DNA from 4 places in the Rhizobium sp. AN73 genome. Region 4 is predicted to be linked to each of the others. Evidence: predicted binding sites of a transcription regulator. Region 4 holds the regulator's gene; each other region holds the start of a gene.
What was found. Region 4 encodes LexA, which represses DNA repair genes until DNA is damaged. Its sites were predicted from a motif close to TGTTCNNNNTGTGTTCNG; they were not measured.
Positions count from the first base shown of each region.

Region 1: the regulator LexA is predicted to act here: its motif matches at 1,046-1,063, upstream of RBH10_RS21140 (YifB family Mg chelatase-like AAA ATPase).
Region 2: the regulator LexA is predicted to act here: its motif matches at 761-778, upstream of RBH10_RS19285 (PA0069 family radical SAM protein).
Region 3: the regulator LexA is predicted to act here: its motif matches at 1,279-1,296, upstream of RBH10_RS23060 (helicase-related protein).

Region 1 is NZ_JARWME010000002.1:2,280,315-2,282,518, forward strand. Features, by position in the region: gene RBH10_RS21140 (YifB family Mg chelatase-like AAA ATPase) at 1-964, opposite strand, end outside; gene gshB (glutathione synthase) at 1,150-2,109, opposite strand.
Region 2 is NZ_JARWME010000002.1:1,884,160-1,886,363, forward strand. Features, by position in the region: gene RBH10_RS19275 (FAD-binding oxidoreductase) at 1-61, shown strand, start outside; gene RBH10_RS19280 (glycosyl transferase) at 89-607, opposite strand; gene RBH10_RS19285 (PA0069 family radical SAM protein) at 895-2,052, shown strand.
Region 3 is NZ_JARWME010000002.1:2,673,687-2,675,890, reverse strand. Features, by position in the region: gene RBH10_RS23060 (helicase-related protein) at 1-1,047, opposite strand, end outside; gene RBH10_RS23055 (ubiquinone biosynthesis hydroxylase) at 1,478-2,204, opposite strand, start outside.
Region 4 is NZ_JARWME010000002.1:1,220,828-1,223,031, reverse strand. Features, by position in the region: gene RBH10_RS16005 (glutathione S-transferase family protein) at 1-496, opposite strand, end outside; gene lexA (transcriptional repressor LexA) at 953-1,675, opposite strand; gene RBH10_RS15995 (VOC family protein) at 1,887-2,204, shown strand, end outside.

The DNA.
Region 1 (2,204 bases), 1.1 Mb from region 4:
CGCCCGTTTCCAGCGGCTGGCGCAGCGCATCCAGCACCTGCGGTGCAAATTCCGGGAACTCATCCAGAAAAAGAACGCCATGATGGGCAAGCGAGGCCTCGCCCGGCTTGGCGCGCAATCCTCCGCCGATCAATGCGGCCATGGTGGCGGAATGGTGCGGCGTGCGGAACGGTCTGCGGTCCGACAGTTTGCCACCGGACAATTGACCGGCGATGGAATGGACCATGGAGACTTCCAGCAATTCCGCCGCCTCGAGCGGTGGCAGGATTGACGGCAGGCGTGCCGCAAGCATGGATTTGCCCGAGCCGGGTGGACCCACCATCAGCAGATTATGGCCGCCGGCCGCTGCCACTTCCAGCGCGCGCCGGGCCGTCTCTTGCCCCTTGATATCGGCCAGATCCGGTAAATTCACCGGATTGGCCCGGATGGCAGGCGTGGGGCGGGAGAGAAGCTGGGTGCCGCGGAAATGATTGGCGAGCGCAATGAGGCTGCGCGGGGCGAGAATATCGATGCCGGCGCCTGCCCACGCCGCCTCCGGCCCGCTATCGGCCGGGCAGATCAAACCCTTGCCGAGCGCATTGGCGCCGATGGCTGCAGGCAAGGCGCCCGAAACCGTACCGATGGTACCATCGAGATTGAGTTCGCCGAGAACCACATATTGCCCCAGCGCCTCCGCCGGTATGGCTCCCAAGGCAGCCATGAGGCCAAGGGCAATCGGAAGATCGAAATGCGATCCTTCCTTCGGCAAATCGGCGGGCGCCAGATTGACGGTGACTTTTTTTGGTGGCAACGCCAGACCCGAGGCGTGCAGGGCGGCCTGCACCCGCTCCCGGCTTTCGGCCACAGCCTTGTCCGGTAGGCCGACGATCTGGATGCCGATCTTTCCGGGCGCGACCATGACCTGTACCTCGACCGGCACACCCTCTATTCCCTGAAATGCAACCGTATTGACCCGTGCCACCATGGCCTGCCCCCGCAAACCGGCCTTACGATCAAAGCATCACGCTCTAATAGCGGCCACCCGCAAGTAACCTGCCACAGTACAAAGAATAAAACAAGAACATTTGGCGAACAATTTCGCGCACATGGTGTATTTTAGTTGTATAGAGTTGTGCACGCGGAACAAACGGAGACAGCGAGGAAATTGCCTCAGAAATCCTGTGCTTCGCGTTTTTTCTCGATCGCGTCCCACAACAGGCTAGCGACATCGGCACCACCGAACTTCTGCACTTCGCGAATGCCGGTCGGCGAGGTGACGTTGATTTCCGTAAGGTAATCGCCGATCACATCGATACCGACGAACAGGAAACCGCGCTCGCGCAGGGCGGGACCGATGCGGCGGCAGATTTCCTTCTCGCGCGCCGTCAGTTCCGTCGGTTCCGGCCGGCCGCCGGCATGCATGTTGGAGCGGGCATCGTTTTCCGCTGGCACGCGGTTGATCGCGCCCACGGGCTCGCCATCCACCAGCAGGATACGTTTGTCGCCCTTGCGGACATCCGGCAGATATTCCTGGGCGATGTAAGGCTCGCGGAACATCTGGCCGAACATTTCCAGCAGCGAGGAGAAATTGCGGTCGTCACGCGTCGAATGGAAAACGCCAGCACCGCCATTGCCATAAAGCGGCTTGAGGATGATATCGCCCATTTCATTGCGGAACCGAGTGATCTCAGCCACGTCCTTGGTGATCAGCGTCTTCGGCATCAGATCGGCGAATTCGGTGACGAAAATCTTTTCCGGCGAGTTGCGAACCCAGGCGGGATCGTTGACCACCAGCGTCTTGGGATGAATGCGCTCCAGCAGGTGGGTCGAGGTGATGTAGGCCATGTCGAACGGCGGGTCCTGACGCAGATGGATGACATCCATGGTCGAAAGATCAACACGCTCCGGTTCCGACAGCGAGAAATGGTCGCCCTTGATGTCGCGCAGTTCCATCTGTTCGACGGTGGCGTAGATCTTGCCATCGCGCATGGAGAGGCGTTCGGGCGTATAATGGAACAGCCGGTATCCGCGCGCCTGCGCCTCAAGGCTCATGGCGAAAGTGGAGTCACCGGCGATGTTGATGCCGGAGACATGATCCATCTGGATCGCGACGTTCTTGATCTTCGCCATGCGCATGTTCCTCTTGCAGCATGTGGACGCTTCGCTGGTCCGCCATGCCCATTGCCTCGTCTTTTCGCGATTCCCGGCAGGACCGGAAGAGACCC
Region 2 (2,204 bases), 660 kb from region 4:
CAAACACGCCTTCGACCCCGCAGGCATCATGAACCCCGGCAAGGTGCTCGCCGCCGGCTAGGCACGGCGGCATCGTCTTTATGGCAGGTCAGTTCGAGGGGCGGGCCGTCCAGGCCGGAACCAGTTCCGCATTCAGGCGGCGCGGCTTTTGCGCATGGACGAGCTGCGTCAGGCCCATGCCGGATTTCGCAATCGCCACAGCATGTTTCTTCGGCATCAGATAACCGCATTCCAGCGGCGGCTGACGACGCACTATCCGGCTGAAAAACGGCCGTTTGTGGTAACGGGACGGCGAGAAACGCGCAGGCTCCGCACACACCGTCACATATTCGAGAATCTCCTCGATCCAACCGCTCTGCGGACGAGCGCCCGGCTCGACCAGCAGTATCCAATGCCCGCGCACTGAACGCATGACATCTTCAATATCCCATTGCTCATAAAAACGGCAACCGGCAGCATCGGCGACGCGCGACGATCCATCGCGCGAACCGTGATCGAGGATCACCACATCGCTTACCAGCCCTTCCACGGCCCCGGTTACAAGCGCAGACAGCGTATGCGCCAGTTCCGGTTCCTGATCCCGGCATTCCATTATGACTGTCAACATATGCATAGCTCTAACGCATCGCACAATAAATTGCCACTCCGCTCATCGTGAGAAAATCCGCGATAATCAGTACCCGACGACGCCTGGCTTTCAGGCTGGATTGAGAAAACCACACATCAGTCGCTGATGGGACAAATATCGATTTGCTATTTTTGTTCTTGTATTGTTCTCATTTGTGCAGTAGGAATTTAATCATTCGAGAGGGCGATGAAACGCCGGTTCGAGCGGAAACGGTTTAGGGCGTTGGACGTGCCTTGAGAGGCGCGCGGCACCCTGGGAGCATCCAGATGAGAGACCATACGCTTTCGGGGCAGGCTGCCTTCCAGCCGAGCCATACGCCGGATATTGCCAATGCGCTGGCCGATGCATCGGGCCTGCGTATCGAGATCGACCGTCGCCGCGGACGTGGTGCCGGGATTAATCCGGGCGGCCGCTTCGAGGCGCTGCAGCGGGAGGTGTTCGATGATGGCTGGCAGACTCTCGAGGAGCTGCCGGAATTCCGCACCGAAGTGCAGGTGGAAAAGCCGCGCAGCATCATCACCCGCAACGAATCGCCCGACATTCCCTTCGACCGTTCCATCAATCCCTATCGCGGCTGCGAGCATGGCTGCATCTACTGCTTCGCCCGCCCCACGCACAGCTATATGGGGCTCTCGGCGGGGCTGGATTTCGAGGCCAAACTGTTTGCCAAGCCGGATGCGGCCAAGCTGCTGGAAAGGGAGCTGGCGAAACCCGGCTACAAGCCGCGTGTGATCGCCATCGGCACCAATACCGATCCCTATCAGCCAATAGAGCGTGAATGGCGCATCATGCGGCAGATACTGGAAGTGCTGGCGAAGGCCGACCACCCCGTCGCCATCGTCACCAAATCGGCCCTGATCAGACGCGATATCGACATTCTGGCACCGATGGCCAGGAAGGGGCTCGCCAAGGTGGGTATTTCCGTGACGACGCTGGATCGCAAGCTGGCACGCAGCATGGAACCGCGCGCCGCCACCCCCGACAAACGGCTGGAAGCCATCAAGACCCTGACGGATGCCGGTATTCCCGTGGCAGTGATGATGGCGCCCGTCATTCCGGCACTCAACGATCATGAGATCGAACGCGTTCTGGAAGCCGGCAAGGCCGCTGGCGCCAGCGAAGCCTCCTATGTGCTGTTGCGCCTGCCGCTGGAGGTCAGTCCCCTCTTCCGCGACTGGCTGCTGCGCAATTACCCGGATCGCTACCGGCATGTCATGTCGCTGGTGCGCTCCATGCGCGACGGCAAGGATTACGATGCGGAATTCGGAAAACGCATGAAGGGCGCCGGTCCCTATGCCTGGCAGATCGGCCGGCGTTTCGAGATGGCGACGAAACGGCTTGGCCTCATCCGCCGCGGCATTCATCTGCGCGACGATCTCTTCGTGCCGCCGGGTGGTACAGGCGTGCAATTGTCGCTGCTTTGAAAATTACCCCGCTTGCTGGATCGAAGGCGCAGCATTGTGCGCGCGGCCGATAACCGGCGGTGCTTGCCAATAAAGAGTGACGGCCCTGCCCTTTGACAGGGCCCTGCTCTTGACGAAATGCCCGGCGGGTTTTCCCTGGCCCGTCGGACATT
Region 3 (2,204 bases), 1.5 Mb from region 4:
GATCTCAGGGTAACGCGACAAATATTCGAGCGCCTGCTGGTCGATCGCCGGCAAGGCCCGTGAAAGCCCCTGGATCGCCGGAGCAGCATCAAGGCTCAGGCGCAGATTGGCGATGGAGGAAAAATCGAAATTTTTCGTCCGCCATTGCAGCACCTTTACCGAATCGAACTGATGGGTCTCGATGCGCTCCACCAGCTCGTCGTCAAATGGATCGACGCGCCCCGTCACACCAAAAGTGCCATCGCGAAGATGGCGACCGGCGCGACCGGCAATCTGGCCGATCTCGCCCGGATTGAGATTACGGAACTGGTAACCGTCGAATTTGCGGTCCTGCGCGAAGGCAACATGATCGACATCGAGGTTGAGGCCCATGCCGATGGCATCCGTCGCCACGAGATATTCAACGTCGCCCGATTGGTAGAGCCCCACCTGGGCATTGCGCGTGCGCGGCGAAAGCGCGCCCATCACCACGGCGGCACCACCGCGCTGGCGGCGCACCAATTCGGCAATGGCATAGACCTCTTCCGCCGAAAAGGCGACGATTGCCGTGCGTTGCGGCAGGCGGGTTATCTTCTTCTGGCCCGCATAAAAAAGCTGAGACAGGCGCGGCCGCTCGACCACGGTAATTCCCGGCAGCAGCTTTTCGAGGATCGGGCGCATCGTACCGGCGCCGAGAAGCAGCGTTTCTTCTCGCCCGCGCAAGTGCAGCACGCGGTCGGTGAAAATATGCCCGCGCTCCAGATCGCCGGCCAGTTGCACTTCGTCGATTGCGACGAAAGCGGCCGTCGTCTCGCGCGGCATGGCTTCCACCGTGCAGACGGAATATTTGGCTTTTGGGGGTGAGATTTTCTCTTCGCCGGTAATCAGCGCCACATTCGGCGCGCCCACCTTTTCGACAAGACGGGTATAGACCTCGCGCGCCAGAAGACGCAACGGTAGGCCGATGACACCGTTGCCATGCGCCACCATCCGCTCGATTGCGTAATGGGTCTTGCCGGTATTGGTGGGGCCGAGAACGGCCGTGACACCGCGGCCGCTCAGGATCATGGGGCGAAAATTCAACGTACTATCCGCGAATCGACTTCATCTGCTTGCCGTGCCGCCCACAATCGCTGAATGCGGGCCGCACGCATCACACACATGGCAATGCCCGCCGACAAAGGCAATAGGCCTCGCCCGCAAACTGACATGAGGTATTTGCTTAGCCGAATTTTCCCTAAAGATTCAAATGGTTGAGTAAATAAAAAGAATCCGGCGAAACCGAGATCGATTCGGATACGGAACAGTCTGCGAACGAATCGAATACGAATCGCTGACTCGACGGGATTCAGCTTTTGTTCTCCGCAACATCTGGTTGGCAAATGCACGCGCCATACCAGATTGTGAATCCGGATAAGTCCTTGGCCGGATTCAGCTTTGCGGCACCGTCTTCCGGCGGAAAATGCCGGAATCGGCTGTCAAGCGGCAATCACAGGAGTTAGAGCGCCTCGCCGGCAAGCAGGCGCGGCGCGCCCGCATCCGTCGTGCCGGCGGCCTGACCGATGAAATAGGATTTCAGACCCGGCAAACGATCGACCACACCCAGGCCGAGATCGCGCATGATGCGAATGGGACCGACATCGTTGGAGAAAAGCCGGTTCAGCACATCGGTCGTCACGCCCATCCGCAACGTGTCGAAACGCCGCCAGGACTGGTAACGCTCGAGAACATTGAGAGAGCCGATATCGAGACCGAGCCGGTCTGCCTCGACCACGGTTTCGGCCAGCGCCGCAACGTCCTTGAAGCCGAGATTGAGGCCTTGGCCCGAGATCGGGTGAATTCCATGCGCGGCATCGCCGGCCAGCGCGAAACGCGGCGCGACGAAGGAGCGCGCCAGTGTCAAGCCCAGCGGAAAGGCGCGGCGGGGACCGACGGGACGGACAGGGCCGAGCTTGTGGCCGAACCGGCGCTCAAGTTCTTCCTCAAACACCAGATCATCGGCAGCCACCAGCCGGTCGGCATCGGCCGTGCGCTCGGTCCAGACAAGCGACGACCGGTTTCCCTTGAGAGGCAGGACGGCAAAAGGCCCCGACGGCAGGAAATGTTCCTCCGCGCAGCCTTCATGCGGCCGCTCGTGTTCAACGGTCGTGACGATACCGGACTGATCGTAATTCCAGTGCACGGTCTTTATGCCCGCCATATCCCGCAAGGCCGAGCGGACGCCG
Region 4 (2,204 bases):
AACGGAATGCGACCGGGCAGAAAAAGGCATCGACCGCCGTGAATTTTTGACCGGCAAGATAGGGCCCGCCAAATTTCGCAAGGCCTTCGCTCCATAGCGCATCGATGCGCTTTATGTCGGCCGCCAGCCCGGCATCGCCAACCTTCGGCTTTATCCTGACGCCGACCGACATGGGATAGAGATTGCGCAGCGAGGAAAAGCCGGCATGCATCTCGCTTGCGGCCGACCGTGACCAGGCCCTTGCCTTCGTGTCGCTTGCCCAGATGCCCTGGTGTCTTTCGGCAAGGTACTCGGCGATCGAAAGCGTTTCCCACACCGTTACACCATCGTCGACAAGGCAGGGCACCTTGCCGGTTGGCGAAAATGTGGTGAAGGCGACGCCTTCGCCGAATGGAACGAGCTTTTCATCGAAGGCGATACCGAGTGTGCGCATCAACACCCACGGCCGCAGCGACCATGAAGAATAGTTCTTGTTGGCGATATAAAGATCGTACATGGCGTATCTCCCGGATATGACGCGCATTTCTACACCTGCCAAGCGTTCACGGAATATCGAAAATATTCCATGGCACCCATAAGCGCTGTTGATGAGTGGTAAAACGGAGTACGGAGAGCTGCATCCTGCGATATGTCACCAGCGGGTGGCAATGAAGAACTCAGCGCACGACGAGATTGAACAGATTCGCGCAGCCTTGCCCAAAGCCCCTCGATCGTTCCCGCGCCGATGGCACCAGAAGCATGTTTGCCGTTGCGCTTACCGCGAAACAGAAACATTGAGGCGAAAGCCGCATCTGAATTTTACGGGGCACGGTAAGCCGATCCGCCGGGTGACACACATCTTCCGTATACCAGCAGACCGTGCCTCATTCGGCACCAGCCACACCCACTTGCACGAGTGTCATCTTCACAATGACACCCGTTACAAAAAGGGGTGACGGCCGGTTCCATTGGATCAATGGTAACGGCGGATCAGCCCCACCAGTTTACCCTGGATTTTCACCCGGTCCGGTCCGAAGATGCGGGTCTCATAGGCGGGGTTTGCTGCCTCGAGTGCAATGGACGCGCCCTTGCGGCGGAAACGCTTCAGCGTCGCTTCCTCGTCATCCACCAACGCCACGACGATATCGCCGGGATTGGCGGTGCTGCCATTGCGGATGATGACGGTGTCGCCGTCGAAAATGCCGGCCTCGATCATCGAATCGCCCTTGACCTCAAGAGCGTAATGTTCACCCGTGCCGAGCATGTCCACCGGAACGGCCACATCATGGGTGTTGTTCTGGATGGCGGAAATCGGCACACCGGCGGCAATGCGGCCCATGACAGGCACGGTGACGGCCCCGACGAGATCGTTGGCCGGCGTCTTGGGGGCAGGGGCCGCTTCCGGCGCCTTGGGCTTGCCAAGGCTGCCTTCGATGACGCTCGGCGAAAAGCCGCGCTGCGGCCTTGCGCCCGGCGTATAGGCCTCAGGCAGCTTGATGACTTCCAGCGCTCGCGCTCTGTTAGGTAGCCGGCGAATGAATCCACGCTCTTCGAGCGCAGTAATCAGCCGGTGGATGCCGGATTTGGAGGCAAGATCGAGTGCGTCCTTCATTTCATCGAAGGAGGGCGGCACGCCGGACTCTTTCATTCGTTCATGAATGAAGAGAAGCAATTCCTGCTGTTTGCGCGTGAGCATGAGGAAAACACCCTTTAGAATCGTCGTGGAAGTCGCGAAACAAATACAGAACGGACACTATATGTTCCATATGTGTTCCGCAATCCCCTAAAATTTCGTGAAGCTGCTATCTGTTGTTTTGATGATTTGCTTCTTTGCGCCTGATTGTGCTTTTCTGCGGTCCAAATCGTTCAGGCATGCCCGGACGGAGCGCCAGCGCAGGAAGCAGGTCATGATGAAATCCCATAACGTCGATCATCTCGTTCTGCCGGTACAGGATATCGGCGTTGCCGTGAAACGTCTTGCCAGCCTTGGATTTACGGTCGCACCGGAGGCTCTTCATCCCTTCGGCACGCAAAATGCCTGCGTTTTTTTCACCGACGGCACCTATCTGGAGCCGCTCTCAGTTGCTGATCCGGCTAAGTATACTGCCTCAGTGGACAAGGGAGATGTGTTCACCGGCAGGGATCGGGCTTTCCGGCAGCGCGACGGGCAGGAGGGTTTTTCTGCCCTCGTCGCCAGAACCGAAGACGCACTTGCCGACCATGAC